DNA from 3 places in the Sinomonas sp. genome. Region 2 is predicted to be linked to each of the others. Evidence: riboswitches for the same ligand, from Rfam matches in the RefSeq annotation. Region 2 holds a riboswitch; each other region holds the start of a gene.
The links. A riboswitch is a leader RNA that binds a small molecule or an ion and turns the genes downstream of it on or off. The one in region 2 is predicted to bind thiamine pyrophosphate.
Positions count from the first base shown of each region.

Region 1 (10,146 bases), on a different contig from region 2:
GCCCTCATCGTCCGGGACCCCAACCACCCCCGCCGCTGGGGCAGCTCGGCCTTCTGGGGCCTGCTCGGCCTCTGCTTCTTCTACGGCACTTGGGTCCAGGCCGGCACCGCTCCGGGTTGGATCCTCGGGATCGCGGTCCTCGTGCTCGTGGCGCTCGCCGCGACGGGCCAGCTCGCCGACGGCAGGGCGAAGACGTCGACCGGCGCCCAGCGTGAGGCCTTCGCCGCTCGCTTCGGGAACAAGCTCTTCATCCCGGCGCTCACGCTGCCCGTCGTCACCGTCATCCTCGTGCTGCTCGCACCCGTTCTGGTTGTCGGGAAGACCCCGGTCCTCGACCCCAAGAACACGACGCTCGTGGCCTTGGCCATCGGCGCTGTCGTAGCCGCCGTCGTCGCCCTCCTCATCCTTCGGCCGAAGCACCCGCTCACGCCGGTGTTCGAGAGCCGCCGCATCCTCGAGTCCATCGGCTGGGCTGCCCTCCTCCCCCAGATGCTCTCGACGCTCGGGATCCTCTTCACGAAGGCCGGCGTCGGCACCGCGGTGAGCACTCTCGTCACCGGGGTCATGCCGAAGGGCTCGCTCCTCGCGGCGGTCATCGTGTACTGCGTGGGCATGTTCGTGTTCACGGTGCTCATGGGCAACGGCTTCGCGGCGTTCCCGATCATGACGGCGGCCATCGGCTGGCCCGTGCTGGTCCAGCAGTTCCACGGCAACCCCGCGATCGTCTTCGCGATCGGCATGCTCGCCGGCTTCTGCGGCACGCTCTGCACGCCGATGGCGGCGAACTTCAACCTCGTTCCGTCGGCCCTGTTGGAAATGAAGAACAAGTACGGCGTGATCGGGGCGCAGCTCGGCACAGCCTTCCCGCTGCTCGTCGTCAACACCGCGCTCATGTACTTCCTCGCGTTCTAGGAGCCCACTGACATGGAACTCGATCTCTTCCCCTCGGCCGCCGAGCACTGCGCGGGCGTCGTCCTCGACAACCTCCGCCGCCCTTACCCGTACGCGGCCCACCACACCCAGCTCTCGGCGAGCGACCGCCCGACGCCTTCCGAGCTGCACCCCGCCTTCTCCACGTCGTTCGACTGGCACTCCTGCGTGCACATGCACTGGCTTGGCGTGAGCGTCCTGAACGCGGCGGGCGGCACGCCGGGCGCGGGCAACGCGGCGGACGACGGCGGCCGCGGCCTCGACGGGGCGACCGCGGCCCGGCTGCGGGGCGCCCTGGCGGAGAACCTCACGGCCGAGAAGCTCGCAGCCGAGGCCGCCTACCTCGCCGACAACCCGTCGTGGGAGCGGCCTTACGGGTGGGCCTGGCTCGTCCGGCTCGCGGCGGCGTGCGCGGCGTCTCCCGACGCCGAGATCCGCGGATGGGGACGCCATCTCGAAGGCTGCGTCGACGTCGTCGGCCGCCTCGTGCAGGAGTGGCTGGCCAAGGCCCAGTACCCCGTGCGCCACGGGCTGCACACGAACTCGGCGTTCGGCGTCGCCCTCCTGATCGACGCTTTCCGCGCCCTCGGGCGGGACGACGCCGCGGAGGCCTGCGAGCGCGCCGCGCGGAGCTGGTTCGGCGGGGATACCGGCTGGGCCTCCGAGTGGGAACTCAGCGGGCAGGACTTCCTCTCGGCCGGCCTCAGCGAGGCTGACCTCATGCAGCGTGTGCTCCCGGCCGACGAGTTCGCGGCGTGGCTGACGCGGTTCCTGCCGGGGCTGCGGCCTGACTCGCGCATGCTCGCGGTGGTCGGCGTGACCGACGAGTCTGACGGGTACATGGTCCACCTGCACGGCCTCAACCTGAGCCGCGCGGGCCAGATCTCCCGGATCCTGCGCGCCCTCCGGGCTGCGTCCTCGCCATCGGCGGCCGCGTCGGCGGCGGCGTCGGCTGGCGCGTCGACCGAGGCTGTGCTCGCCGAGGCGCTCGAGCCGCTCATCCGGGCGGGACTCGCCGCTCTCGAAAGCGACGACTTCATGTCGACCCACTGGCTCGCGAGCTTCGCGTGGGACGCCCTCGAGTCGATCGGCGAGCTCACCCCGGCCTGACCTCGGCGGCGCTCCCGCGTCGGGTGGCCGGCCACCCGGCCGTCCCTAGCCGGCCGGCGCTTCCCCAACGCCCGGGCCAGCCACATCGATCAGGACCTTGCCCACGGTTCCCTGCTGCACGGCGTCGTGCGCCGCCCCGGCCTCCGCGAGCGGAAAGCGAGTCAGCGGAAGGCCGCTGGCGGCGCCCACGCGGAGCGCGCCGTCAGCGAGGGCCGCGGAGACGGCGGCGACGGCGGCACGCTTCTGCTCGTCCGTCACCGTGTACGTGAGGATGAACTGGAGCCGCACGTTCTTGCTCATGCTCGGGCGCACCGGTACCTGCAGGACCTCATCGTTCGCGGAGGACGCGTAGATCGAGATCGTCCCGCCCGTCTTGAGCGCCTTGAGGTCGGATTCGAGGTTGGCGGCGGCGTTGACGTCGACGATCAGGTCGACGTCCTTCTCGGCCACGCGGCGGGCTTCCTCGGCAACGTCCTGTTCGCGGTAGTTGAGGACGACGGCGGCGCCCGCCTTGCGCGCGAGATCCGCCTTGGCCTCCCCGCTCACCGTCGCTATGACGGTCGCGCCGGCCCATCGCGCGAGCTGGATCGCCGCGTGCCCCACGGCGCCTGCGCCGCCCGTCACCAGAACGGTCTGGCCCATGAGCGCTCCCGGCGCAAGCTGAGCGGGACCGTGCTCGCTCGCGGTGAGCGCGCGGTGAGCGGTGAGGGCCGGGATCCCGACGGAGGCTCCGGCGTCGAACGTCTCATCGTCCGGGAGCGGGACGGCCTTCCCGCGCGGCACGACGACGTACTCCTGCGCGGTCCCCTCCATGCCGCCGTATGCGACGTCCCAGAGCCAGACCCGATCACCCGCCTCGAACCCGTCCACGCCCGGGCCGACTGCGTCGACCACCCCGGCACCGTCCTGATTCGGCACGTGCCAGCCGTCGAGCTTGCCGTATGTGCCCCCGGCGCGGGCCTTCCAGTCCGTTGGGTTGACGCCCGAAACGGCCACTCGGACGCGCACCTCGCCCTCGCCGGGCTCCGGAATCTCGCGCTCCCGCAACTCGAGAACGGAGGAGTCCCCGGTCCGGTTGTACATGATCGCCTTCATGAGCCCGCTTCTCCCCTCGTTGCGCCGTCACTTCCGCAGGGTCACTACCCTGCGGAAGTGACGGCGCAACGAGGATTCTCAGTCCTGGAAATACTCGATCCGGGCGCCGATCGAATTGAGGCGCTCGGCGAGGTCCTGGTAGCCACGCTCGATCACGTAGATATTGCGAAGCTCGCTCGTGCCGCGGGCGGCGAGCATGGCCAGAAGGATGCACGCGGCGGGCCGGAGAGCCGGCGGGCAGCCGACCTCGGCAGCGCGCCACTTCGTTGGCCCGTTGACGTAGATCCGGTGCGGGTCGAGGAGCTGGATCTGGCCACCGAGGCGGTTGAGCTCCGTGAGGTAGATGGCACGGTTCTCGTAGACCCAGTCGTGGATGAGGGTCTGACCGGTGGCGTTGGCCGCGATGACGGCGAAGAACGGCAGGTTGTCGATGTTGAGGCCGGGGAAGGGCATCGGATGGATCTTGTCCGTCGGCGCGGCGAGCTCGGAGGGCAGCGTCGTGACGTCCACGAGCCGCGTGCGGCCGTTGCGCGCCATGTACTCGCCCGAGATCTCGAGCTTCTGGCCCATCTGCATGAGGGTCGCGAGCTCGATCTCCATGAACTCGATCGGCACACGCCGCACGGTCACCTCGGAGTTCGTGACAATCGCCGCGGTGATGAGGCTCATGGCCTCGATCGGGTCCTCTGAGGGCCAGTAGTCGATGTCCTGCTCGATCCGGGAGCGGCCACGGATCCGCAGGGTCGTGGTCCCGATGCCCTCGATCTCAACTCCGACGCTCTGAAGGTAGAAGCACAGGTCCTGGACCATGTAGTTCGGCGAGGCGTTGCGGATCACGGTGAGACTCTCGCGGTGCGCGGCCGCCATGATCGCGTTCTCGGTGACCGTGTCGCCGCGCTCCGTGAGGACGAAGGTGCGGTCGTGCCGGTCGGCCTCGGGAGCCCGGACGGAGTAGAAGCCGTTGGAGGCTTCGACGTCGAGCCCGAAGGTGCGGAGGGCCTGCATGTGCGGTTCGACCGTCCGCGTGCCGAGGTCGCAGCCGCCGGCGTACGGGAGCTTGTACTCGCTGCGCTCATCGAGCAGCGGCCCGAGGAGCATGATGACGCTTCGGGTCCGACGCGCGGCCTCGACATCCATGGCCTCGAGGCTCAGCTTCGCAGGACGGCGGATCTGGAGGTCGCGGGGCTGGGCCCCGGGAGCGCCGGGGAGCCACGTGCATTCGACGCCGATGGAGGTGAGCACCTCGACGATGCGGTTGACCTCCTCGATGCGGGCCAGATTGCGCAGGGTCGTGGTGCCGCGGTTGATGAGGCTCGCGCACAGGAGCGCGACGCCGGCGTTCTTGGACGTGTTGACGTCGACGGCCCCGGAGAGGCGCCGTCCGCCCTCGACCCGGAGGTGGGTCATCTTGGACGGGCCGATATTGAGGATGCGCTGACCGAGGATATTCTCGATGCGCTGGAGCATCTTGAGGCTCAGGTTCTGCTTGCCCTGCTCCATCCGGGCGACGGCGCTCTGGCTCGTCCCCAGCTCGGCAGCCAGCTGCCCCTGGGTCCAGCCCCTGTCGCTTCGCACTTCGCGCAGGATTGCCCCGACAGTCTCAGCAGTCTGTTGTGCCATGTGGCCAAAATATCACGTATGCGATAGGCGACCGCAAATCGACATCCCATTGGACACGTCGGAGCGGTCTAGACCGCCGAAAGCCTCATACCATGAGATAAAGATCCTGTCACTAATCGGTCACGACTGAGAGAACATTGCCCGCGGGATCCTTGAACCAAGCAATTCCGCGGCCCTCTCCGCCCTCCCGGTCCCGCAGGATCCCGTTCTCATCGAGCGGCATCTCCTCGCTGCTCGGGTAGTGGTCGGCGCGGATGCCCTTCTCGTGGAGCGAGCGAACGGCGTCGTCCACGTTGGCGACCACCAGGTTGAGCACCGTGTGGCTCGCCGGGGCGTGGTCCGGCTTGGGGTAGGCGAACACCTGGCCTCCGCCCGGGAGGGTCATCCGGAGGCCGCCCATGACGTCCTCGACCTTGAAGCCGAGCGTCTCGGCGTAGAACTCACGTGCCCGTGGAACGTCGTCGACGCTGAAGCTCGAGAACGATCCGACGATCTCAACCATCGCTGGCTCCTTCGCTCGTGGTTCCTCCCGCGGCAACGATCCCACTCCACCGCGCGGCACGCCAGAGCCGGCGCACCCTTCCCCCGCGTCACCCCGCTTGCGCCGTCAGATCCGCAGGGTCACACCCTGCGGATCTGACGGCGCAACGGAAGGGGGCGCGCCCTCCCTCAGCCCCACACGACGTTCCAGGTCCCGAGCACGACGGCGGCCCCCACCGAGAGCGCGGCGACGGCCGCTCCCGCGACGAGCACCCACGCGTCGAGGCGCGAGTAGCTCGACTCGCGCGCCCACGTCCTCGGCGCCGGCCGGCCGTCCACCACGCCGCCGAAGCCGCGGGCCTCCATCGCGACCGCGAGCCGCGTCGCGCGTCGGATCGCTTGCACGAGCAGGGCGAACGCCTGCCCGAGGAACGCCCTGAACCGCGCAATCGGGCTGTGCCCGCTCCCGACCCCACGTGCCCTGCGAGCGAGGCCGAGGGTCCGCCACTCGTCGACGAGGAGGCCCACGAGCCGCATTCCGGCGAGGGCGCCGAGCACGAATCGCGCCGGGAGGCGGAGCTTCTGCGCGAGGCCGTCGGCGAGGTCCGTGGGATCGGTGGAGAACAGGAGGAAGACGCCGGGCAGGGCCACGGCAAGGCCGCGGAGGCCGATCGCGATGCCGCTGAGCACTGAGTGCTCGGTGAACACGGCGGGCCCGAGCTGCAGCCAGACTGGCCCGATCTTGGCGCCGAGCAGGGCGGTCGAGTAGGCCCCCACTGCAGCTGCCGCGGCCAGCGGCCACGTTCGACGCAGGAAGGTGACGGGCCGCACGCCCAGGAGCGGCAGCATGAACAGCTCGCACACGAGTGCTACGGAGGCCGAGACCCAATCGACGCTCAGCAGCAGCGTGATCGTGATGCACAGCGCCGCGGCGAGCTTCGCCACAGGGTTCGCCCGGGCGAGGACCGAGTTCGCGAGCTCGGGAGTCAGGATATCCACGCTCATGCGACGGCCTCGACTCGCGCCGCCCGCCCGCCATCCACGCGGTACACGGCATCGGAGAGGGCTGTCGTGAAGTCCTCGTCGTGAGTGACCGCGAGCAGGGACGTTCCCTGTTCCAGGAGCTCGGCGAGGAGGCGCACGAGCTCGGCCCACGTGAGCGCGTCCTGCCCGAACGTCGGCTCGTCGAGCACGAGAAGGCTCGGGTTGGTGGCAAGCATCGTCGCGACTGAGAGGCGGCGCTTCTCGCCGCCCGAGAGGGTGAACGGATTCGCCTCCGCGAGCCGGCCCAGGCGAAGGCGTTCGAGGAGTCCGTCGACGAGCACCCGCACCTCCTTCTCGGGTCTGCGCGCGACGCGCCGGGGCCCGAACTCGAGCTCGTCGAGCACCCGTGGTGTGAGGAACTGGTGCTCCGGTTCCTGGAAGACGGTGCCGATCCGGCTCACGAGCTCGCTCGAGCGCCAGCGGTGGGGGCTTGTCCCGGCGCCGCGAGAGAGCGCCGGGAGCGCCTCGAGACGTCCGCCGACTGCGGGGAGGAGGCCGGCGAGGGTGAGCGCGAGCGTCGACTTCCCGGCTCCGTTGGGGCCCGTCACGCTCGCCGCATGCCCGGCGCGGAGCAACAAGTCGATCCCGCCGACGACGGGCGGCGCCTTCGGTGAGCGTCCGACGGCGAGGGCCCGGGCGCTCAGCAGCTCCCCTTGGGCGTCCGCACGGGCGGCGGCGTCCGCACCAGCGGCGGCGTCCGCACCAGCGGCGGCGTCCGCACCAGCGGCGGAGGCCTTGCGGAGCGGGCGCGCCGCGGCTTCCCCGGTGAGCGGATGCCAGCCGGGCACCCACACCCCTGCGGTGGCCAGCCGCCGTCGTACGTCCGCATTGCCGAGCACCTGCCCGGGACCTCCGTCCGCGAGGAGGCCACCACGTGCGCCCAGGACGATCACGCGGTCGACGAGCTCCGCCCACACCGAAACGCGGTGTTCGACGACGACGAGCGTCGCACCCGTGCGGTCGAGGCTGCGCTGCACCGCTGCACGGACTTCCTCGACGCCCTCGGGGTCGAGGTTCGCGGTGGGTTCGTCGAGGAGCACGAGCCCGGGCTCCATGGCGAGGACACACGCGAGGGCAAGGCGCTGCTTCTGGCCTCCCGAGAGGGCCGCCGTGGACCGGTCGAGGGGGACGTCGAGTCCCACGTCATCGAGCGCGCGGTGCACTCGCGGCCAGATCTCGTCCCGCGGCACGGCGAGGTTCTCGCAGCCGAACGCGACCTCGTCGCCCACGCGGGCCATTGCGATCTGGCCGTCCGGGTCCTGAAGCACCAGGCCGGCGCGACCGCGCGCGCTCGGCGCGGGTACGCCGTCGACCGTCAGCTCGCCCTGCTCCTCGCCCTCCTCGGCCGCCCCGAGGACCCCAGCGAGCGCGTGCAGGAGCGTTGACTTGCCCGCGCCGGATGCGCCGAGCAGCAGGACCCGCTCGCCGGGAGAGATCTCGAGGTCGACGCCGCTCACCGCAAACGCCTTGCGGCCAGCGTGACGCCAGCCCCAGCCGTTCGCACGGACGCGAGCCGGGCCCGCAGAGGCGTGGGGCATGTCAGACGTCCGCGGCACGCCCCGACGCGAAGGCGGAGAGGGCCCCCGTCTTCGCCAATGCTTTGACCGCGAGCCAGCTCAGCAGGCCTGCGATGACGACGCCCGAGATCACGGCGAACACCGTGTACGCGACCTGCCAGCCGAACTCCCACGTCGGGAAGAACTGGATGACCTCGCTCACGCCGAGGGCCAGACCCGACAGGCCGCCTGCGAGGAGCGCGACACCGAGGTTCCAGCGTCGGTAAGCGAAGACCGCGAAGCCGACCTCGGCGCCGAGTCCCTGCACAAGGCCGGAAAGGAGAACGGTGACGCCGAACTGGGAGCCGAGGAGGGCCTCGACGACGGCCGCGAGGATCTCGCAGAACAGGGCCGCACCCGGCTTGCGGATGATGAGTCCTCCGAGGACGCCCGCCAGGAGCCAGCCCCCCGAGTAGAGGCCGCTGAGCGGAGCGAACGCCGCCGTGGCCACTTCGACACCGGCGTACGCCTGGTCCCACAGCCAGAAGATGACGCCGCACGCAACGGACACGACCGCGGCGACGACGATGTCGACAACCCGCCAGGATGCGGCGGGCCTCTTGGTGGTGGTGCTCATAGTCTTCTCCCCCTGGGATCAGGAGGGGCGGCAGCCAGGCTGCCTGAGAACTCGACTCCCTTCGCCGGTATTAGCCGGAGCAGGTTCGAGGGTCTGCGGTGGGCCGCACTCTCAGCGCCCTTTGCCCCCGGTTGGCCCGGCGGCACGGCGCTCCCCTGTCGTATGAAGTGGAGCCAGTCTACCGCTAGGCTGAGCGGGAAAGCTCTGGCTAGCTGCAGGACTGTACCGAATGCGAAGGAGAGACGGACGTGACGGTGCTCATCAAGATGCTCGGGACGGTGATCGGCATCGGGGCCGGCTTCGTGGCGACCAAGGTGCTTGACAAAGCCTGGGAGAAGGGCACGGGTCACACGCCGCCGAAGGACCCGACGAACCTCGAGGCCAGCCTCCGCGACACGCTCGTGTTCGCGCTGGTCGCTTCCGCCGTCGGCGCCGTGGTTCAGGTGTTCACCCAGCGGTACACGCAGAAGGCGGTTGCGCGCTTCAACAACTCGCCCGAGAAGGTGTAGGGCGGACTCCCGCGGCTCCCGCGCCGGGCTCCCCAACTCCCGCGCCGGACTCCCCCAACTCCCGCGCCGGGCTCCCCAACTTCCGCGCCGGGCTCCCCAACTCCCGCCCAGTCCGGCCCGTGCCGACCCCGGAATCTCCGGATCGCGCGCCGTCGTCGGGCGTGAATCCTGGGGAGGTCGGCAGATGACTCGGGGAAATCGGCTGACCTCGCGGGGAGATCGGCTTCGACGACGAATCGGTTGACCGCGCCGGCTCAGCCGACCGCCGTACGCCCCGGCGCAGGACCACCGAGAGCCCGACGACGCGCGACCACCTCGCACACCTCGGCCACCATCGACTGGGGCCGGTCGACGATGTCGCTGTAGGTGTAGCGCAGCACTTCGTATCCACGAAGCTGGGCGGCACGATCACGCCGGTAGTCCTTTGCACGCTGGGCAGGCTCGTTGTGCACGCGACCGTCGGTCTCGACGTCGACGAAGCCCTCGACGAGAACGTCCATCCAGCCGACTCCCTCGACCTCGACCTGCGGCTGAACGCCCAGGCCGGCCCGGCGAAGGTGCTCCCTCGCGAGCGTCTCGAGCAGGGAGTCGGCTCCCGAGCCGACGGCGTCGAGCACGCGCCTCGCCGCGGCATTGCGGCGTCCCGGAAGCCGCTGCCGAAGGAAATCGAGCGAGAGCCCCTTCTGTGCTGCTGACTCGACCATGACGAGCGCTTCGAGTTCCGGAAGGCAGCGCAGTGCGTGGAGCAGGACGTCGGGGCGGGACGCGACGTGGCTTCTCGGCTCGGGCGGCCACCACGACTGCCGGTGCACCACAGCTCGTCCAGAATCGTAGCGACCGTCCATCCGCAGGATGTGGGCCTCCTCCGGCTCGCGGACCACCCAGAAGCCGTGATGCCGTGCGGCGGAGACGCACGTGAGCAAAGAGCTGGTCGCCGCGCACCGGACGAGAACCGGGTCGGCGTCGGGCAGCGCGTAGATTCCGCGCCGCGGGCGCACCAGGATGCCGGCTGCAAGCGCAGCTTCAAGCTCGGCACGCGCAACTCCGTCCCGGAAGAGGTCGCCCCGGCGCGCGACACCGCCCCACCGTCTGAGCACCTCGAGAATGTCGGCCACCTCGCCATCGTGCCAACCTCGAGCGGCGCGCACGACGACGGCGCTCACCTATGTGGACAACTCGGCCGGGGATTTTGCCAAGCACAGCGCCGGGCTCCCCACCTATCCCG
Region 1 covers NZ_DAIUJO010000010.1:15,232-25,377, reverse strand. Annotated here, with positions in the region: gene V7053_RS02805 (DUF979 domain-containing protein) at 1-912, shown strand, start outside; gene V7053_RS02800 (DUF2891 family protein) at 925-2,040, shown strand; gene V7053_RS02795 (NADPH:quinone reductase) at 2,086-3,135, opposite strand; gene V7053_RS02790 (UDP-N-acetylglucosamine 1-carboxyvinyltransferase) at 3,214-4,755, opposite strand; gene V7053_RS02785 (VOC family protein) at 4,868-5,257, opposite strand; gene V7053_RS02780 (energy-coupling factor transporter transmembrane component T family protein) at 5,425-6,240, opposite strand; gene V7053_RS02775 (ABC transporter ATP-binding protein) at 6,237-7,817, opposite strand; gene V7053_RS02770 (ECF transporter S component) at 7,819-8,412, opposite strand; TPP riboswitch at 8,452-8,579, opposite strand; gene V7053_RS02765 (DUF4235 domain-containing protein) at 8,661-8,921, shown strand; gene V7053_RS02760 (endonuclease domain-containing protein) at 9,176-10,036, opposite strand; partial or broken gene V7053_RS02755 (hypothetical protein) at 10,026-10,146, shown strand, end outside.
Region 1: another riboswitch for thiamine pyrophosphate. It lies ahead of V7053_RS02770 (ECF transporter S component); the one in region 2 lies ahead of thiO (glycine oxidase ThiO).

Region 2 (10,146 bases):
CCGCCTAGATCGAATGGATGAGTTCGACGAGGCGCGTCAGGACGCCCGGGTCGGTCTCGGGCGGCACGCCGTGGCCGAGGTTGAGGACGTGGCCGGGGGCCGACGCGCCGTGGCGCACGATGTCGCGGACGTGCGCCTCGAGCACGTTCCACGGTGCCGCGAGCAGCGCCGGATCGATGTTCCCCTGCAGGACGACACGCCCGCCCAGCCGCCGGTTGGCCTCCTGGATCGGCAGGCGGTAGTCCACGCCGACGGCGTCGACGCCCACCTCGTACATCGCGCCGAGGAGCTCGGAGGTCCCCGTGCCGAAATGGACCAGTGGCGCACCGAGGTCCCTGACATGGTCGAGCGCCCGAGAGGAGTACGGCGCGGCACTGCGGCGGTAGTCCTCGAGACCGAGCGATCCGGCCCACGAGTCGAAGAGCTGGCCGGCCGAGGCGCCCGCCTCGATCTGGGCCCTCAGGAACCGCCCCGACGCGTCGGCCGTCCATTCCATGAGCGCCTGCCAGGTCGCCGGGTCCCCGTGCATCATCGTGCGAGGGCCCAGGTGGTCGCGCGACGGGCGTCCCTCGATCATGTACGCCGCGACGGTGAACGGGGCGCCCGCGAAGCCGATGAGCGGCGTCGTGCCCAGTTCCTCGACGGTGAGGCGGACGGCCTCGCGGATGGGCGCGAAGATCGAGTCGTCGAGGCGCGGGAGCGCGGCGACGTCCTCCGGGGTGCGGATCGGCTGCTGGAGCACGGGCCCGACGCCCGGCGCGATGTCGACCCCGATCCCTGCGAGCTTCAGGGGAATGACGATGTCGGAGAAGAAGATGCCCGCGTCGACGCCGTGACGCCGCACCGGCTGGAGCGTGATCTCCGCGGCGAGTTCAGGCTTCAGGCAGGCCTCGAGCATCCCGACCCCCTCCCGCGCGGCTCGGTATTCGGGCAAGGAACGGCCCGCCTGCCGCATGAACCACACGGGGCGACTGTTGGGCCGCGCCCCCCGGTACGCGGTAATCAGGGGAGACTGTGCTGTCCGGCCGTCCTTGAGGGGGTGGTCAGGGCTGAGGGTCATAGGCCGATTCTCTCAGAGGGGGCAAGGCCTCATGCTGACGGTGTGTCACAAGGGCGTCGCGCAGATCACGGTCCGAGTGCGTGTTCTACACCGGATCGAAAAGCTATGATGGTCGCGCTGTGGTTGTTTTCTCGATGGTGGCGACTCACGCCGATCTGAATCTTGAAACCGTTGCCCTCTTGAGCAACGGCGCTGCGACCGTGGCCTCATCAGCCTCCGAGTCCCCCGCCGTGGCGGGTGCAGTGGTGCTTTCGACGTGCAATCGGTACGAGATCTATGCCGAGGCACCGGCCCCCGAAGACTTCGAGGCGGCGCGCTCGGCCCTCGTCGCCGAGATCAGCCAGCGCACTGGCCTGCCGGGGCCCACCGTCTCGGACATCTTCCGCACGAAGGACGGGGCCGACGTCGCCCGCCATCTGTTCGCCGTGAGCTCGGGACTGGACTCCGCCGTCGTCGGTGAACGCGAGATCGCCGGCCAGGTGCGCCGGGCGCTCATCTCCGCCCAGCAAGAAGGGACGGCGAGCCCCACCCTCGTCCGGCTGTTCCAGGCCGCGTCGCGCACCGCGAAGGACGTAGGCACCCAGACGGCCCTCGGCAGCCGCGGCCTCTCCATCGTGTCGGTCGCCCTCGATCTCGCGACCGATCTCGCCGAGGAGCCCGACTGGTCTGGCAAGCGCGCGGTCCTGTTCGGAACAGGTGCCTACGCTGGCGCCACGATGGCGCTGCTCCGCGAGCGCGGCTGCACGCACGTCGAGGTGTACTCGTCGTCGGGCCGCGCCGAGGAGTTCGCCGCCGCGCGCGGCGGGACAGCGGTGACCCCCGAGCAGCTCCCGGGCGCGATTGCGCAGGCCGACGTCCTGATCGGCTGCAGCGGGTCGACGACGCCCATGGAGGCTGTCGAGCTCGCCGCCATCCGCTCTGATTCGCCGCAGCAGCTCATCGTGATCGACCTTGCGCTCACCCACGACTTCGACCCCGCCGTCGGCTCGCTCGAGAACGTCGAGCTCGTGACGCTCGAGTCGGTGCGCCTCGCAGCGCCTCAGGAGCAGGCGGAGGCCCTCGCCGAAGCGAGCCGAATCGTCGACGCCTCCGCGAGGGACTTCGAGTCCCAGCGCCAGGCGCGTCAGGCCGACGCCGCCATCGTTGCCCTCCGCCGCCACACGATGGCGGTCCTCGACGCGGAGATCGAGAAGGTCCGTGCGCGGCACGGCTGCACGGCAGCCGCCGAAGAAGTTGAATTCGCCATGCGCCGCATGGTCAAGCAGCTCCTTCACACGCCGACCGTGCGCGCCCGGGAGCTCGCGGCCCAGGGCCGGGAGGCCGAATACCTGGCCGCGCTCGACGCGCTCTACGGGATCAGCATCGAGCTGCCGTCCGTTGTCGCCGAGTCGCTCGGCGAGGAGCGCGACGGCGAACACGCCGCCGAGTCTGCCGAGGATTGCCCGGTCGACCACACGCGAGCCGGCTAGGGGTCGGAGTCTCGGCGCTGTCGGGGACAGGCGCGGAACCGGGACGCGCGCCAGCGTGAATGCACCTCAGTACGTCGGCTTGTCCGGCTCCACGTCCCGCACCCACGCAAGGACCCCGCCCTCGAGATGGCGGGCGCTGCTGAACCCGGCCTCCTGGGCGGCCGCAAGGACGTTGGCGGAACGCACCCCCGACTTGCAGTGGAACACGACGTCCTTGTCCCTCGGGAGCTCGCCCCAGGCCTCACCCGAGAGCAGGCGCCCCTGCGGGATGAGCCGCGCGCCCGGGATGCTCACCATCGCGTACTCCCCCGGTTCCCGGACGTCGACGAGTTCGAAGTCGGCCCCCCCGGCCTCCCGCGCCGCGAGCATCCGGGCCAGCTCGACCGCTGTGACGGAGCGGCCGGCAGGGGCCGGGGCCGCGGGAGCGACGCCGCAGAAGGCCTCGTAGTCCATGAGTTCCGTGACGGGCTGCGCCTCAGGGTCCTTCGAGACGCGGAGCTCGCGCCACGTCGCATGCAAGGCATCGTAGAGCTGAACGCGCCCGAGCAGAGTGCGCCCGACGCCGGTGATGAGCTTGACGGCCTCGGTCACCATGGAGGCGCCGATGGTCGCGCAGAGCATCCCGTACACCCCGCCCTCGCCGCATGACGGAACGGATCCCGCGGGCGGGGCCTCGGGGTAGAGATCACGGTACGTGGGCCCGTACTTCTCCCAGAAGACGCTCACTTGCCCGTCAAAGCGGAAGATCGAGCCCCATACGTAGGGCTTGCCGAGGATCGCGGCCGCGTCGTTGACCAGGTAGCGCGTCGCAAAGTTGTCTGTGCCGTCCAGGATGAGGTCGTAGCCCGCGAAGATCTCGAGGGCGTTCGAAGAGTCGAGGTACACCTCGTGAAGGCGCACCTCGACAAGGGGGTTGAGTTCGCGGACGGCGTCGCGGGCTGACTGTGCCTTCGGGCGGCCCACGTCCGAGACCCCGTGGATGACCTGCCGCTGCAGGTTGCTGAGCTCGACCGCGTCGTCGTCGACGATCCCGAGGGTCCCGACGCCCGCCGCCGCGAGGTACAGGAGCGCGGGTGAGCCAAGACCGCCAGCTCCGATCACCAGGACCTTCGCGTTCTTGAGCCGGCGCTGCCCGACATCCCCGATCTCGGGAATGATGACGTGCCGCGAGTAGCGCTGCACCTCTTCTGGCGTGAGCGACGGCGCGGGCTCCACGAGCGGCGGAAGTGTTAGCTGATCGGAGGTCGGGGACATGCTTCCAGCCTATGCCTGAAAGCGTGGCGGATGCGCTGGCGAGGCGACCCGCGGGTAGAGTGAAGGCATAGCTTGTGCGTGAGAGAAAGGTGGGGCTGTGAGCACCGAGCCTCGCGCGGCATCGATGCGGTCACCGCGCCTCCCGAGAGACGAGCGGAGAGCGCAGCTCCTCAACGCAGCCCTCGAAGTCTTCGCTGCCAACGGCTACCACGGCGCAGCGATGGACGACATCGCCGAGACGGCTCAGGTCTCGAAGCCCGTGCTGTACCAGCACTTCCCGTCGAAGCGAGATCTCTATCTCGCCCTCCTCGACAGCCATCTTGCCGCGTTGACCGAGCTCATGAAGTCCGCACTCGCCTCGACGAACGACAACCGGGAGCGCGTGCGCGCCGTCATGCGCACCTACTACGAGTTCATCGCAAAAGACGACAAGGCCCATCGCCTCGTCTTCGAATCCGACCTCGTCAACGACCCGGAGGTCGCCTCCCGGCTCGAGACGTTCAATCGCGGCTTCGCGGAGGCCATTGCGCGCGTCATCGCGACCGATACGAAGCTGCCGATGGTCGAAGCGCAGCTTCTCGGCCGAGGGCTGGCAGGCATGGCCCAGGTGAGCGCCCGGTACTGGCTCGAGACCTCACATGACTTGGACCTCGGCGTTGCGAGCGATCTCGTGTCGCGCCTGGCTTGGCGCGGAATCTCCCGTTTTCCCAAGGAGACGTGAGTCGACGAAGAGGCCTGGGCCCGCGAAGAGGCCTAAGGTACGTATAGAGGACCGGAGGGCTCATGCCCCCGGCCCCTTCATGTCCTGACAGAGCAAAAGGGAGACCACGTGGAAATCAAGATCGGCATCCAGAACGTCGGCCGCGAGATCGTGCTCGAGTCCACTCAGGACGCCGACGCGGTCGCGACGCTCGTGGCGGAGGCGATCTCGGCGCAGACCGAGCTCCGTCTCCAGGACGAGAAGGGACGGCAGGTCATCATCCCGGCGAAGGTCATCGGCTACGTCGAGCTCGGGGCTCAGGAGGCCCGCCGCGTGGGCTTCGGCGCCCTCTGACGCCAATGGAGACTGTGTGGTCGCTCGTCATCGACGTCATCGTGACGGGCGGGATCGGCTTCGCGCTGTGGGCGGCTGACCGGCGCCACGGGAAGTACGGCATCATGCTGCCCGTGGCGCTCGGCGTCGTCGTCGCCTGCCTGGCGTGGATCGTCGTGGTCGCGGCCGGGACCGGCTACCTCACGGGGCTCATCTGGATGCCCTGGGTCGTTCCGATGGCGCTGGGCCTCGTTGTCTCCTTCGCCGTAACGAAGCTCATCGAGCGTCGCCGAGAGAAGCGCGACGTCGCGGATCTCACGCGCCTGCTCAAGGGCTGAGCGCCCAGCCCCCGTTGCGCCGTCACGTCCGCAGGGTCGACACCCTGCGGACGGGACGTCGCAACGGATTGGGGATCCGCAACGGGCCGGGAATCCGCAGCCGGCCGGAGATCCGCAGCCGGCCGGAGATCACAGGAACTGGGCCCGGCCCTCCATCGGGCTCGAGGCCAGCGCGTGCTCGCGGCGCGGGATGCGCCCGGCCTGGGCGGCGAGGCGGCCAGCCGCGACGGCGTGACGGAACGCGGTCGCCATCCGGACGGGGTCCTGAGCCCGCGTCACTGCGGTCGCGAGGAGGACAGCGTCGCAGCCGAGCTCCATGGCAAGCGCTGCATCCGACGCCGTGCCGATCCCCGCATCGAGCACGACTGGCACCTCGGCCCGGGCCACGATGAGCTCGATGTTGTGCGGGTTGAGGATGCCCAGGCCCGTGCCGATCGGCGCCCCGAGCGGCATGACCGCAACCGCTCCCAGCTGCTCGAGGCGGCGGGCGAGGGCGGGGTCGTCGTTCGTGTAGGCGAAGACCTTGAATCCTCGGCCGACAAGCTGTTCGGTCGCGTCGGCGAGCTCGATGGGATCCGGCAGGAGCGTCGTCTCGTCGGCGATGACCTCGAGCTTGACCCAATCCGTCTCGAGCGCCTCGCGCGCGAGCTCGGCCGTCAGGACCGCGTCGCGCGCCGTGAAGCAGCCTGCGGTGTTGGGCAGGACGCGGATTCCCTTCTCCATCAGGAGCTGGAAGAGAGAGCCCTGCTCGGCTGGCGAGAAGCGTCGCATGGCGACGGTCGTGAGCTCGGTTCCCGACGCCTCGAGGGCGTCGCCGAGGCCCTCGAGGCTGGGGGCGCCCCCCGTCCCCATGATGAGCCTCGAGCCGAGGGCCACGCCGTCGACCACGAACGGGTCGTGGGCGAGGAGAGGTTCGCGGGTGCCTTCTGCGGTGTTGATGAACATTCCCATGTCAGCCTCCTTGCATGGCTGTGACGAGCTCGACGGCGTCTCCCGCCGAGAGCGGCGTGGTGCCCCAGCGAGCGCGGGGCACCACTTCCGAGTTGAGGGCGACGGCGACGCCGAGCCGGCCGCCGTCTGCGGGACGGCCGTCGCTGCCGAGGGAGCGGCCCGTGGTTGCGGCGACGAGGTCGAGGACGCTCGACCCCTCGGTCATATCGCGCCGCTCACCGTTGACGGTGAGCGCAAGTGTCGGTGAGGCGTTCATGCGGTCCTTCCTGAAGCAGGCCTTCCGTCGCGAATCGTCGCGGGCTTCCGGGAATCGTCCATGAAGCGGTCGGGGCGGAACGCGTCCCAGCGTTCGTCGGTGCCGCCGTCGAGGAGCTCGTGGCAGACACGCGCGGCGGCCGGAGTCAGCAGCACTCCATGGCGGAAGAAGCCTGTGGCGACGATGAGACCCGGGACGTCGCCGTCGTCGTCCGCCGCACCCTCCGGCGCCCAGCGTGCCGCCACGCGCCCCAGCAGGGGCGCGTTGTCCGGGGTGCCTGGCCTGGCTCGGGCCGTGGACTCGTACAGCTCCAATTCGGCGACCGCCGGGACAAGGGCCTGCGCGTCGCGGAGCAGTTCGTAGACGCCCCCCGCGGAGACGGCCTCGGAGCCGTCCTCGCGCTGGGTTGCGCCGATCACCACGGTCCCGTCCTCCCGGGGGACCAGATACACGGGCCTTCCCCGTACGAGCCCGCGCACCGTCGCCGTCACGAGCGGCCGCAGGCTCGGGGGCACGCGGAGGCGCAGGATGTCGCCGTAGACCGGCCGGAGCGGAAGCGGGACCGGCAGGCCCTCGAGGCCCCGTGCCCCCAGACCGTTCGCCACGATCGTCTCGGCCGCGCGCAGTTCGCTCCCATCGGCGAGCCGGACGCCGACCACCCGCCCCCGCTCCCAGACGAGCCCTCGCGCGCGCTCCCGGACCAGACGCTCCCCGCCGAGACGGGTCAGGAGCGCAGCCACCAGCCGGCGCGGATCCACCTGGTGGTCCGCCGCGATTTCGAAGGCGCCGGAGATGCCCGGCGCGAGGAGCGGTTCGAGCCTTCGCGCCTCGCGCACGGTCAGGGAGCGGACTTCGAGACCGTGCTTCTCCTGCACCGCGCGCAGGTCAGCGAGCGCCTGCCGGTCCGCGGCATCGGCCGCGAGGCACAGCGTCGGGGTGCGGAGGTAACCGGCCTCGACCGCGAGGGGGCTCGCGAATTCGGGCCATCGCCGGGCCGACGCAAGCATGAGGCCGAGGAGGTCCTCCTCCTGGTAGTGGTACTCGCTCACGGCGGCGAGCATGCCCGCCGCGGCGAAGCTCGCCCCCGAACCCGGCGCCGGGTCGACGACGACGACGCGGCGCCCCGCGCGCGCGGCCTCCCACGCGATGCCCAGACCGACGACGCCGCCCCCGATCACGGCGACGTCAGCCGCGGGAGCCTCGTTGCGGTACTCCTCCACGAAATCCTCGTCCTTCCCTACGCCGGTGCAAGCCGGATCAGGTTCTTACGGTCGGCTCAGGCCCTCTCAGCCCGGCGGCGCCGCCCACCCAAGGCGGATCGTCACACGCGGGCTCCCGCAGTCGTGAGGTCTAGTCTAGTTCCATGCTCCTGACCGACGCCCAGCTTTACGTGTGCACCGACGCCCGGCGGGACCGCGGCGATTTCGCGTCCTTCGTCGACGCGGCGTTCTCGGGAGGCGTCGACATCATCCAGCTGCGAGACAAGCAGATCGAGGCGGCCGAGGAACTCGAGCTGCTCGAGGTGCTCAAGGGCGCCGCCGAGCGCCACAACAAGCTCTGGGCGGTCAACGACCGAGCCGACATCGCATTCCTCTCCGGCGCGCCGGTCTTCCACGTGGGGCAGCGCGACCTGCCGGTCGCAGCTGTGCGCCGCGTCGTGGGCGACTCCGTCGCCGTGGGCCTGTCGACGCATGCGCCGGACCAGGTCGACTCGGCCCTCGCAGCCGGCTCCCCCGACGGTGTGGCGGACGACGCCGGCGCACCCCTCGCATACTTCTGCACCGGGCCCCTCTGGGCCACCCCCACCAAGCCGGGCCGGACGCCAGTGGGACTCGGGCTTGTCGAGTACGCTGCCCGGCGATCTGCTGAGGCGCTCGACGCGGGTCGCGTCGCCGTGCCATGGTTCGCGATCGGCGGGATCGACCAGAGCAATATCGGCCAGGTCGTCGACGCCGGGGCGAGCCGCGTCGTCGTCGTTCGCGCCATCACCGACGCCGAAGATCCGGCGCAGGCCGCCGCCCGCCTCCGGTCCCAGCTCCCGACCCTCACGACCAGCGCGACCACAGCATGACGGTCGTCGCCTATCAGGGGGAACCCGGCGCGAATTCGCACATGGCCGCGCTCGAGGCCTTCCCGGACGCGGACGCGCTCGCGTGCGCAACGTTCGAGGACGCGTTCGCAGCGGTCGACTCCGGCGAGGCGCAGTTCGCGATGATCCCAATCGACAACACCGTGGCCGGGCGCGTCGCGGACATACACCTCCTGCTTCCCACGACGGCGTTGCAGATCGTAGGCGAGCACTTTCTCCGCATCCGGTTCAGCCTCATGGGCGTCGCCGGATCGACGATCGATGGCGCCCGCGAAGTGCACAGCCACGTCCACGCCCTGGCGCAGTGCCGGGGCTTCATCCGCTCGCATGGCCTCACCCCCGTCGTGGCCGGGGACACCGCCGGCTCAGCACGCGAGGTGGCGGAATGGGGCGACCCGACGAAGCTCTCGATCGCCCCTCCCCTCGCGGCGCAGCGCTATGGCCTCGAGATCCTCGCCTCCGACATCGAAGACCAGAAGCACAACACGACCCGCTTCGTGATCCTCGCTCCCCCGCGTGAGTATCCGCAGGTCGGGGACGGACCCTTCGTCACGAGCTTCGTGTTCCGGGTGAAGAACATCCCGGCCGCGCTCTACAAGGCGCTCGGCGGCTTCGCGACCAACGGCGTCAACATGACCCGGCTCGAGAGCTACATGGTGAACGGGAAGTTCGCGGCCACGATGTTCATGGTGGACGTCGAGGGGCATCCGGACGAGCCTCCGCTCGCCCGCGCCCTCGAGGAACTTGCGTTCTTCTCGACCGAGCTCCGTCTGCTCGGGGTCTTCCCCGCCCATCCGCGGCGCTTCGGTCAGACGGCCTGACCCAGAACGTCCTGTCCGCCCGGGGCGGGGAGGTCTAGGCTGACGCTCGTGGGCTATCAACACATCAGCCCGAAGGCGCGGCCCGCGACGACGGCCGCCGGGCGCCCAGGGGCCGCGGCGTTGGAGGCTGCTTTCGCCGCGCTCCGCGAGGAGTTCCAGCTCGCGTCCGACTACCCTGCCGCCGCGCTCGCGGACGCCGAGGCCGCGATCGCCTCGCTCGAGCTGCCGGCACCGGACCAGACCCACATCGAGTTCGTCACAATCGACCCTCCGGGCTCGACGGACCTCGACCAGGCGCTTCACATCGAACGCGACGGTTCCGGTTACCGCGTGCGCTACGCGATCGCCGATGTGCCCGCGTTCGTCCGGCCCGACGGGGAGCTCGACGCCGAGACGCGGCGGCGAGGCCAGACCATCTACGCCCCGGACGAGAAGGTTCCCCTGCACCCCCACGACATCACCGACAACGCCGGAAGCCTGCTCGCCGACTCGGTGCGCGGAGCCTTCGTGTGGGACTTTCGGCTCAACGCGCAAGGCGAGATGACCGACGTCGGCCTCGAACGCGCACGGGTCCGGAGCCGCGCACGGCTCGCGTACGCCGAGGTGCAGGAGCAGATCGACGCAGGGAGCGCGATCGACTCCCTCATGCTCCTCAAGGAGGTGGGCCTCAAGAGGGTCGAGCTCGAGCGCCAACGAGGCGGGGCGAGCCTGAACCTGCCGGAGCAGGAGATTGTGCCGACGGACGACGGCGGCTACCGGATCGAGGCTTCGTCCGCGCGTCCCGTCGAAGACTGGAACGCGCAGATCTCGCTCATGACCGGGATGGCCGCCGCGAAGCTCATGATGGACGGCGGCGTCGGCATCCTCCGGACCAT
Region 2 covers NZ_DAIUJO010000080.1:814-10,959, reverse strand. Annotated here, with positions in the region: gene hemE (uroporphyrinogen decarboxylase) at 5-1,060, opposite strand; gene V7053_RS13135 (glutamyl-tRNA reductase) at 1,180-2,529, shown strand; gene moeB (molybdopterin-synthase adenylyltransferase MoeB) at 2,596-3,783, opposite strand; gene V7053_RS13125 (TetR/AcrR family transcriptional regulator) at 3,908-4,504, shown strand; gene V7053_RS13120 (DUF3107 domain-containing protein) at 4,613-4,837, shown strand; gene V7053_RS13115 (hypothetical protein) at 4,843-5,154, shown strand; gene V7053_RS13110 (thiazole synthase) at 5,284-6,099, opposite strand; gene thiS (sulfur carrier protein ThiS) at 6,107-6,361, opposite strand; gene thiO (glycine oxidase ThiO) at 6,358-7,581, opposite strand; TPP riboswitch at 7,578-7,710, opposite strand; gene thiE (thiamine phosphate synthase) at 7,725-8,432, shown strand; gene V7053_RS13090 (prephenate dehydratase) at 8,429-9,271, shown strand; gene V7053_RS13085 (RNB domain-containing ribonuclease) at 9,320-10,146, shown strand, end outside.

Region 3 (9,375 bases), on a different contig from region 2:
CCGGGGTGGCCCTTCGCGAGATCCGCGGCATGGGCGGCGATCTTGTAGGTGATGACACCGGTCTTGACGTCGTCCTTGTTCGGCAGTCCAAGGTGCTCCTTGGGCGTGACGTAGCACAGCATCGCCGTCCCGTACCGAGCGATCTCCGTCGCGCCGATGGCCGACGTGATGTGGTCGTAGCCGGGCGCGACGTCGGTCACGAGCGGGCCGAGCGTGTAGAACGGGGCGCCGTCGCAGAGCTCCTGCTGGCGCTCGACGTTCTCGCGGACGAGGTGGAAGGGAATGTGTCCCGGGCCCTCGACCATGACCTGGACGTCGTACTTCCATGCCCGCTTCGTGAGCTCGGCGAGCGTGTCGAGCTCGGCGAACTGCGCGGCGTCGTTCGCGTCGGCCGTCGAGCCGGGGCGCAGCCCGTCGCCGAGGGAGAACGCGACGTCGTACTGCGCGAAGATCTCGCACAGCTCGTCGAAGTGCGTGTACAGGAAGTTCTCCTCGTGGTGCGCAAGGCACCAGCCGGCCATGATCGAGCCGCCGCGGGACACGATGCCCGTGACGCGGTTGGCCGTGAGCGGGACGTAGCGGAGGAGTACGCCCGCGTGGATCGTCATGTAGTCGACGCCCTGCTCGCACTGCTCGATCACGGTGTCGCGGAAGACCTCCCACGTCAGGGCCGACGCATCCCCGTTGACCTTCTCGAGGGCTTGGTAGATCGGCACGGTGCCGATCGGCACGGGCGAGTTGCGGATGATCCACTCGCGGGTCGTGTGGATGTCGTCCCCGGTCGAAAGGTCCATCACCGTGTCCGCGCCCCACTTGGTGGCCCACTGGAGCTTGTCGACTTCCTCGGCGATCGACGACGTCACCGCGGAGTTTCCGATGTTGGCGTTGATCTTGACGAGGAACGCCTTGCCGATGATCATCGGCTCGGACTCCGGGTGGTTGATGTTGTTGGGGATGATGGCCCGGCCTGCGGCGACCTCGGTGCGGACGAGTTCGACGTCGCAGTTCTCCCGCAGCGCGACATAGCGCATCTCCGGCGTGACGATGCCCTGTCGGGCGTAGTGCATCTGCGTGACGCGGCGGCCGCCCTTGGCCCGCCGCGGGACCGGCCGTGCACCCTTCCACTCGGCGGAAGCGGCACCGCGCCTCAGGGCCGACCGGCCGTCGTCGAGCAGGTTGCGCTCTCGGCCCTCGTAAGGCTCGGTGTCGCCTCGCTCCTCGATCCAGGCCGCGCGATAGGCAGGGAGGCCGACGACGGGATCGCTCCCGGGGCCAGCCGTGCGGTAGACGCGCAGAGGCGCGTTGGCGGAGCCGTTGGGGGAGTCGTCGAGTGCGATCTCCGTGACGGGCACCCGAATTCCATGGGTGCTGTCCTCGAGGAACGCGAGCGAGTGGGCGGGGTGCTGCTCTGTGGTTGCAGAGGTGCTCACAGTGTCTTCCAAAGGAGTTCTCACTTCCTACGCCGGCATGACCCGGTCAGGTTCGACGGTCGCAGGCCGCGTCAGCCTGATCTCAGCCCTTGCGAGGGCACCCGTGTGGACAGTCACGCACGCTAGCAGATCGGGCGTCCGGAGGCACGGGGGCGCGGTCATGTGGCCGGAATAACCGTGCTTGATTGAAGGTTCAAGTAAATGTACCCTTGAAGCAGGCATTCCATCCGAGGAGCAACCATGAGCATGTCATCCAGCCTCTCCGCGCCGAGCCAGGACCTCCTGCCGGCCGACCTCAGCATGGGCACCGTCATGCTCAAGGTCGGGGACATGGGCCTGATGCTCGACTACTACCAGCGCGCGCTCGGGCTCGTGCCCCTCACGGAGTCCCTGGGCGGCGTATACCTCGGGCGCAAGGGCGTCCCGATCATCCACCTGAGCCCCGCCGCAGGGCTCCACGTCCCCGGGCGCGGCGAAGCCGGACTGTTCCACACGGCGATCCTCTTCGACAATCGCTCAGACCTTGCCGCAACGGTTGCGACCGCCGCCCAGTACGATCCTCGTCTCTTCGCGGGGAGCGCCGATCACCTCGTCTCCGAGGCGTTCTACTTCACCGATCCCGAAGGCAATGGCGTCGAGCTGTACTTCGACAAGCCGCGCAGCACATGGGAGTGGCACAGCGACCAAGTCGTCATGGACAGCCTTCCGCTTCCCCCTCAGGGCTTCCTCCAGGCCAACCTCACGGAGCAGTCGGTGACGGACCAGCACGAGGCCGCCGCGGGAGTCGGTCACGTCCACCTCCAGGTCGGCGACGTCCCCACCGCGCATCGGTTCTACGTCCAGACCCTCGGCTTCGAGCAGACAGCGGGATGGCACGGTCAGGCCCTGTTCGTCTCGGCCGGGAAGTACCACCACCACATGGCCATGAACGTCTGGAACAGCCGCGGGGCTGGCCCGCGCAAGGACACCCTCGGGCTCGGGGAGGTCCTCATCCACGTTCCCGGGAACGACGACATCCTGGCGGCGGCGGACCGCCTCAAGGCGGCCGGTGTCGCCACACAGCACACCGGGCTCGAGCTGCGCTTCGAGGACCCGTGGCGCAACCGCATCCGCATGGCGTCCGTGGCAGCCTGACCCCACCTGCGTTACGCTCAACGTGTCCGCGGTCTCCGCGGGCACGTTGCCCGTCCCACAGCCCGTTCCGCCGGGGCCGGCCCGGCCCGGCATCTGCCCGATCGAGGGGGATACTGTGTCAGCTCCCAGCCCGTTCGCCGAAGTCTTCGTATCGACTCATACCGACGCCGTTCGACGCGCCGCCGACCTCGACTCCGGATCCGCCGCCGACGTCGATGGCGAGGGAGTCCGCATTCCCGGCGTCTCCGACTACGAGATTGAACAGCTCGGCACGCTGGTGGGCGCCGCGGTGCATGCTGCCGGCGCCGACTACGAGCTGACCATGGTGGACGTCGCGAGCGACACTCTGCTCGCTGTCCCGCCTGCCATGGTCCGTGCGCTCGCGGAGCTGCTTGCCTACGAGTCGGATGAAGGGGAGGGCGACGCCGTCGAGCGCGTCGCCGCCGCCTGGGTCGATCAGGAAGACCTTCCGTTCGACGCCCAGGAGGCCTATGGCTACGTCGAGCAGCTCGCGAAGCTCGCGGCCGACGTGGACGACTCCGGCCAGCAGGAGCTCTTTGTGTGGGCCGGCACGTGAGGCCACCCGCGCGAATCGCAAAATGCTCTGTCGGTCTGGCACAATAGTGGGGTACCCGACTGGCGCGGCCCCTCTCTCCGCGTGCGTCGCGTCCACCAGAACCCGCCCGAGTATGGCCCGCCCCACGGGAGCAGAAAGCGCGAGTTCGCCCTTTTTCCAGAAACAGGAGTGACCACAACCGTGGCCGTTAAGATTCGCCTCAAGCGCTTCGGCAAGATGCGCCAGCCGTTCTACCGCATCGTCGTCGCGGATTCGCGCACCAAGCGCGATGGTCGTGCGATCGAGGAGATCGGCAAGTACCACCCGATCGAGGATCCCTCGTTCATCGAGGTCAACTCGGAGCGCGCGCAGTACTGGCTCTCCGTCGGCGCCCAGCCGACCGAGCAGGTCCTCGCCCTCCTGAAGGTGACCGGCGACTGGCAGAAGTTCAAGGGCCTTCCGGGCCAGGAGGGCACCCTCAAGGCGCCCAAGGCCAAGGAGTCCTTCGTGGCTCCCGAGAAGGACTCCGTGATCCGCCCGGAGGCTCCGAAGGCTTCGAAGCCCGCCGACGAGGCCCCGGCCGAGACGACCGAGGCTGAGTAGTTTGCTGGCCGACGCGCTCGAGCACCTCGTCCGTGGGATCGTGGACAACCCCGACGACGTCACCGTGGAGGCGAAGAACAGCCGCCGCGGTGACGTTCTCGAGGTCCGCGTCCACCAGGACGACTTGGGCAGGGTGATCGGCCGGCAGGGCCGGACGGCCCGCGCGCTGCGCACGGTCGTGGCTGCCCTCGCCGAGGGCGATTCGGTACGGGTCGACGTCGTCGACACCGACCGTCGCCGCTAGGCGCCGGACCGGCATCAAATTCAGATCCGAAGGCTCCGGCCCCTCCGCCCGCACGAGACGGCTGAGGGGCCGGGGCTTTTCTGTGCATCAACGTCAGTACGAGGAGAGGAAGACATGCAGGTTCGCGTCGCGCGCATCGGCAAGCCGCACGGCATCCGAGGCGAGGTGACGGCCCAAGTCCTGACGGACTCGCCCGAGGACCGCTTCACCCCAGGCGCCGTGTTCGACGTCGACCCCGCTGCCCAGAGCCCGCTCGCCGTGCGCTCCCTCACCGTGCGCTCCGCGCGCTGGAACAAGGACATCCTCGTGCTGGGGTTCGAAGAGGTCGCCGACCGGAACCGGGCCGAAGAGCTGCGCGGCGCGACCCTCTCGCTCGACACGGACGAGGTCCAGGACGAGGACGACGAGGGCTGGTACGAGCACGAGCTCGTGGGGCTCGAAGTCCGCGTCGACGGTGAACGCGTCGGGACCGTGTCGGCGCTCCAGGTCATGCCGGCCCAAGATCTGCTGGTGATCGAAACTCGACAGGGTGAGGTGCTCGTGCCCTTCGTCGAGGAGATCGTGCCGGAGGTCGACCCCGAGGGCGGCTTCGTCGTCGTCGTTCCTCCGGCGGGCCTCTTCGAGCTCAACGCCGAGCCTTCCAGCGGTGCCGGGGAGACCGAGGACGACGGCGGGAAGGGCGCCTAGATGCGCATCGACGTCGTCAGCATCTTCCCGGAGTATCTGGCGCCGCTGCGACTGTCCCTGCTCGGGCGCGCCCAGACGGACGGCATCCTCGAGCTCGAGGTGCATGATCTGCGCGAGTTCACCAGCGACCGCCACCGCACGGTGGACGACACGCCCTATGGCGGAGGCGCGGGCATGGTCATGAAGCCCGAGCCGTGGGCGCTCGCGCTCGAGGCCGTCCTCGCGGCCCAGACGGCGCGGCGCCACCCAGGCCAGGGGGACGCCCGCCAAGGGGACCCCCGCCAGAGCGATCCGCCCACGCTTATCGTTCCCTCGCCGGCGGGCGAGGTCTTCACCCAGTCGCTCGCGTACGAGCTCGCCGAGGAGCCGACGCTGGCCTTCGCCTGTGGCCGCTACGAAGGCATCGACGAGCGGGTGCTCGAGTGGGCGGCGCCGCGGTTCCGCGTCCGGCCGGTGAGCCTCGGCGATTACGTGCTGAACGGCGGCGAGGTCGCCGTCATGGCCATGGTCGAGGCGATCGGCCGGCTCCTCCCTGGAGTCGTGGGGAACCCCGAGTCGCTCGTGGAGGAGTCCCACTCCGACGGTCTCCTCGAGTACCCCGTCTACACCAAGCCTTCCTCGTGGCGGGGACTGGACGTTCCGGAGGTCCTCCTGAGCGGCAACCACGGGCGCATCGCGAAGTGGCGCCGGGAGCAGCAGCTGCGGCGAACGGCGTCGCGCCGGCCTGAGCTGCTCGAGGGAGTCGACGCGTCCCAGTTCAGCGGAGGCGAGCGGGAAGTGCTCCGCGAGCTCGGGTACGGCGTGGACGACAGCGGGCGGCTCGCGCGCGCTTGACGGACGCGGGCTCGAACGGACAGCCGCTTGCCCGACCGCGAGTGCGCACAACAGCGGCTTGCCCGACCGCGAGTGCGATTCGCGCGTCGAGGGCGGCCCGTGGCAAAATGGAGCGTTGCGCCCGCCGGGCTCGGACTCTGCCACAGGGGAGCCGGCCAACGGCTGGGGCGTCCCGCTTCCGGGCCAATCCGGCGGGCGGGTGAGAGCACGGGCCCTCTGGGCCCGCGACTGAAGCGATTGACCTGTGGCAGTCGCCAGGAGAAGCATCATGCATCAACTTGACGCTGTCGACGCCGCCTCCCTGCGCTCCGACATCCCGACCTTCGCCCCGGGCGACACCATCAAGGTGCACGTCAACATCATCGAAGGCAAGAACTCCCGCGTCCAGGTCTTCCAGGGCTTCGTCGTCGGCCGTCAGGGCCACGGCGTCCGTGAGACCTTCACGGTCCGCAAGGTTTCCTTCGGTGTGGGTGTCGAGCGTACGTTCCCGGTTCACTCCCCGATCATCGACAAGATCGAGGTCGTGACGAAGGGTGACGTGCGCCGCGCGAAGCTCTACTACATGCGCGAACTCCGCGGTAAGGCCGCGAAGATCAAGGAGAAGCGCGACTACAGCTCCTCCAAGTAAACCTGTTGGTGAGCCTTATGGCCTCCACCGCTGACGCGTCGTGACCGCTCAGGCCGACACCGACCGCAGCACCCGGTCCGAGCGCCGGCCCAGGCTTCTGGGCTGGCGCTCGGCGCTTCTCGGCGTCGTCGTCGCGCTCATCGTGTGGAGCCTCATCCGGGCGTTCGTGGTCGACGTCTTCTATATCCCCACAGGGTCGATGGAGCCTCTGCTCCAGCCCGGGGACCGGATCGCGGTCTCGCGCACGGCGTTCGCGTCAAGGCCGATTGCGCGCGGCGATGTGGTGGTCTTCGACGGGCGCGGCTCGTTTGCGCCGCTCGAGAGCGGTCGCGGCTGGCTCGGCGACGCGCTTCAGGGCATGGGGGAGTGGCTCGGGATCGTTCCCAACGAGACCGTCTACGTCAAGCGGGTTATCGGAGTCGCCGGCGACCACGTCGCGTGCTGCAGCCCCGACGGACGGCTCACCGTGAACGGGAAACCAGTCGACGAGCCCTATCTGTACCCCGGAGACGCTCCGAGCACGATGAAGTTCGATGTCGTCGTGCCTGCGGGGCGTCTGTGGCTCCTCGGGGACCATCGGTCCGATTCCGTGGATTCCCGCGCCCTCCTCGGGGCGCCGGGAGGCGGACTCATCCGTACTGACCGTGTGATCGGCCAGCCCGTCGCCATTCTGTGGCCCCTTGATAGATTGGGGCCGATGACCACCACTCCGAAGGAGGTCCGGTGACCCACGGGGCCGAGACAGGACCGCACGACGCCGACCAGGGCCCCGCCGCCGAGGATCCGCAGGATCGGATGGACGACGCGCAGGATCCCGTCGACACCGTCCGCGAGCGCAAGCCCCGCCGAGGGGGACTGCTTTCCTGGATCCGGGAGATCGCGCTCATCCTCGTGATCTCGATCGTCCTCTCCTTCGTCATCAAGACGTTCTTCTTCAAGGCGTTCTACATCCCATCGGAGTCGATGGTGCCGACGCTCGAAGAGAACGACCGGATCTTCGTGAACCTCATGGTGCCGCGGAACTTCGGCCTCCAGCGCGGGGACGTCATCGTCTTCAAGGACACCAAGGGGTGGCTGCCGCCGTCGACGGACGGGGTGCAGAACTGGTTCCAGAAGAGCCTCGAGTTCATCGGGCTGCTTCCGGACACCTCGCAGCAATACCTCATCAAGCGGCTCATCGGCCTCCCCGGAGACCACGTCGTCTGCTGCGATGCACAGCAGCGGATCACGGTCAACGGTGTCGCGCTCGTCGAGCCGTACGTCAACCCAGCCGAAGTGCCGCGCCCCGTGCCGTTCGACGTCGTCGTTCCAGCCGGCGACGTGTGGGTCATGGGGGACAACCGCAACCACTCGTCGGACTCGCGGTTCCACAACGCCGCCCAGCCCGGCAACGGCTTCATTGACGAGAAGGACATCGAGGGTCAAGCTGTCGTTATCGCCTGGCCGCTCAATCGGCTGGGGACGTTGAGCAACTACCCCAGCACTTTCTCGTCTATTCCCGCACCCCATTGACATGACAGCCCTTGAGTCCGCCCGCGTCCGGCAGCCGTCGCGCAAGCCCGCGGCCCCCGCCCCCACACTTCGATACGTCCGTCAGCTCGCCCTCGAGCACGGTCCGCTCGTCGCCGGGTGCGACGAGGTCGGTCGTGGTGCCCTTGCCGGACCTGTCAGCGTCGGTGTAGTCGTGGTCGACGCGCGTCGCGTAAGGACGAGGACCGTCCTGCGGGACAGCAAGCTGCTGACCCCGGAGAAGCGGGTCGAGCTCCTACCGCTCGTGCGCTCGTGGGGTGTGGCCAGTGCAGTGGGCCATGCGAGTGCTGACGAGATCGATGCGTACGGTCTCATGGAAGCCCTTCGGCTTGCGGGCACCCGCGCTCTCGCGGAGATCGCGTCCGCCGGCGTCTTCCCCGACGTCGTCCACTTGGACGGAAACTACGACTGGCTCGGCCGGGCGGGCCAGGGCGCGCTCTTCGGCGACGCGGCTGCCCCGCCCCTGACGCCGGTCCGGACGATGATCAAGGCAGATCTGAAATGCCAGGCCGTGGCTGCCGCGAGCATCCTTGCCAAGGTGGAGCGGGACACCATCATGACGCAGCTTGGCTCCGAGGACAGGCGGTACGGGTGGGCCGTCAACAAGGGGTACGCGACGCCCGAGCACCGCGCAGCACTCCTCGCATTCGGGCCGACGGCGTGGCACCGGCGCAGCTGGAATCTCGAAGGCGGCGCCGGGCTCCTCGAGGACGATGGGAAGATGGAACTATGAGCGCTGAAGACCTCGAGAACTACGAGACGGACATGGAGCTCCAGCTCTACCGCGAGTACCGTGACGTCGTCTCGCTGTTCAGCTACGTCGTGGAGACGGAGCGTCGGTTCTACCTGGCCAACCACGTCGACCTTCAAGCCCGGTCTGCAGACGGTGAGGTCTACTTCGATCTGACCCTCCAGGATGCCTGGGTCTGGGATGTCTACCGCAGCGCCCGTTTCGTGAAGAGCGTCCGCGTCATCACGTTCAAGGACGTCAACGTCGAGGAGCTTCCGAAGGTGGAGGACCTCGCGCTTCCCAAGGATGGCCTCGGGACATGATCCAGGGCGCAGCTTTGGCCCTCCACACCGATAGAAGCGGCGTTTCCCCCACATAGCTTGTGGCCTCGAGCCCACGTTTGGGACTGGCCGGGCAAGCTGGCTTCATGAGGGCGAAGGACAGACTCGGGCAGCGCGGCGAGCGGCTTGCCGAGGACTACCTGAAGGCGAGCGGGGCCGTGATTCTGGACCGCAATTGGCGGTGCCGGGACGGCGAGCTGGACCTCGTGGCGCTCGACGGTGCGGTGCTCGTGGCAGTAGAGGTGAAGTCCCGCTCGTCGTGGGACTTCGGCCACCCGTTCGAGGCGGTCGACGACGCGAAGCTCGCGCGGGTGGCACGCCTTGCCGCCGCGTGGGCCAGGGAGCATCGACTGCAGAGCGCTCGGCGCCGGGTCGACGTGATCGCCGTGACGGGGCCGGAGAAGGCCTCTCCGCTGGTGGAGCATCTGCGGGGTGTGGCGTGAGCGGGGTTGGGCGCGCGCTGGGCATCGGGTTGGTGGGCCTCAACGGGTTCGTGGTGGAGGTCGAGGCGGACATCGGCCAGACCCTCCCCGCATTCGTGCTGCTGGGTTTGCCGGACTCGGCGCTGAACGAGGCGAAGGAGCGGGTGAGGTCTGCCGCGCAGAACTCGGGCCTGCCGTTGAGCCGGCGCAAGATCACGGTCAATCTGATCCCGGCT
Region 3 covers NZ_DAIUJO010000118.1:223-9,597, forward strand. Annotated here, with positions in the region: partial or broken gene thiC (phosphomethylpyrimidine synthase ThiC) at 1-1,430, opposite strand, end outside; TPP riboswitch at 1,438-1,545, opposite strand; gene V7053_RS15590 (VOC family protein) at 1,671-2,564, shown strand; gene V7053_RS15595 (hypothetical protein) at 2,680-3,141, shown strand; gene rpsP (30S ribosomal protein S16) at 3,322-3,723, shown strand; gene V7053_RS15605 (RNA-binding protein) at 3,725-3,967, shown strand; gene rimM (ribosome maturation factor RimM) at 4,082-4,654, shown strand; gene trmD (tRNA (guanosine(37)-N1)-methyltransferase TrmD) at 4,655-5,488, shown strand; gene rplS (50S ribosomal protein L19) at 5,757-6,116, shown strand; gene lepB (signal peptidase I) at 6,157-6,843, shown strand; gene lepB (signal peptidase I) at 6,840-7,628, shown strand; gene V7053_RS15635 (ribonuclease HII) at 7,630-8,379, shown strand; gene V7053_RS15640 (DUF2469 domain-containing protein) at 8,376-8,699, shown strand; gene V7053_RS15645 (YraN family protein) at 8,804-9,160, shown strand; partial or broken gene V7053_RS15650 (YifB family Mg chelatase-like AAA ATPase) at 9,157-9,375, shown strand, end outside.
Region 3: another riboswitch for thiamine pyrophosphate. It lies ahead of thiC (phosphomethylpyrimidine synthase ThiC); the one in region 2 lies ahead of thiO (glycine oxidase ThiO).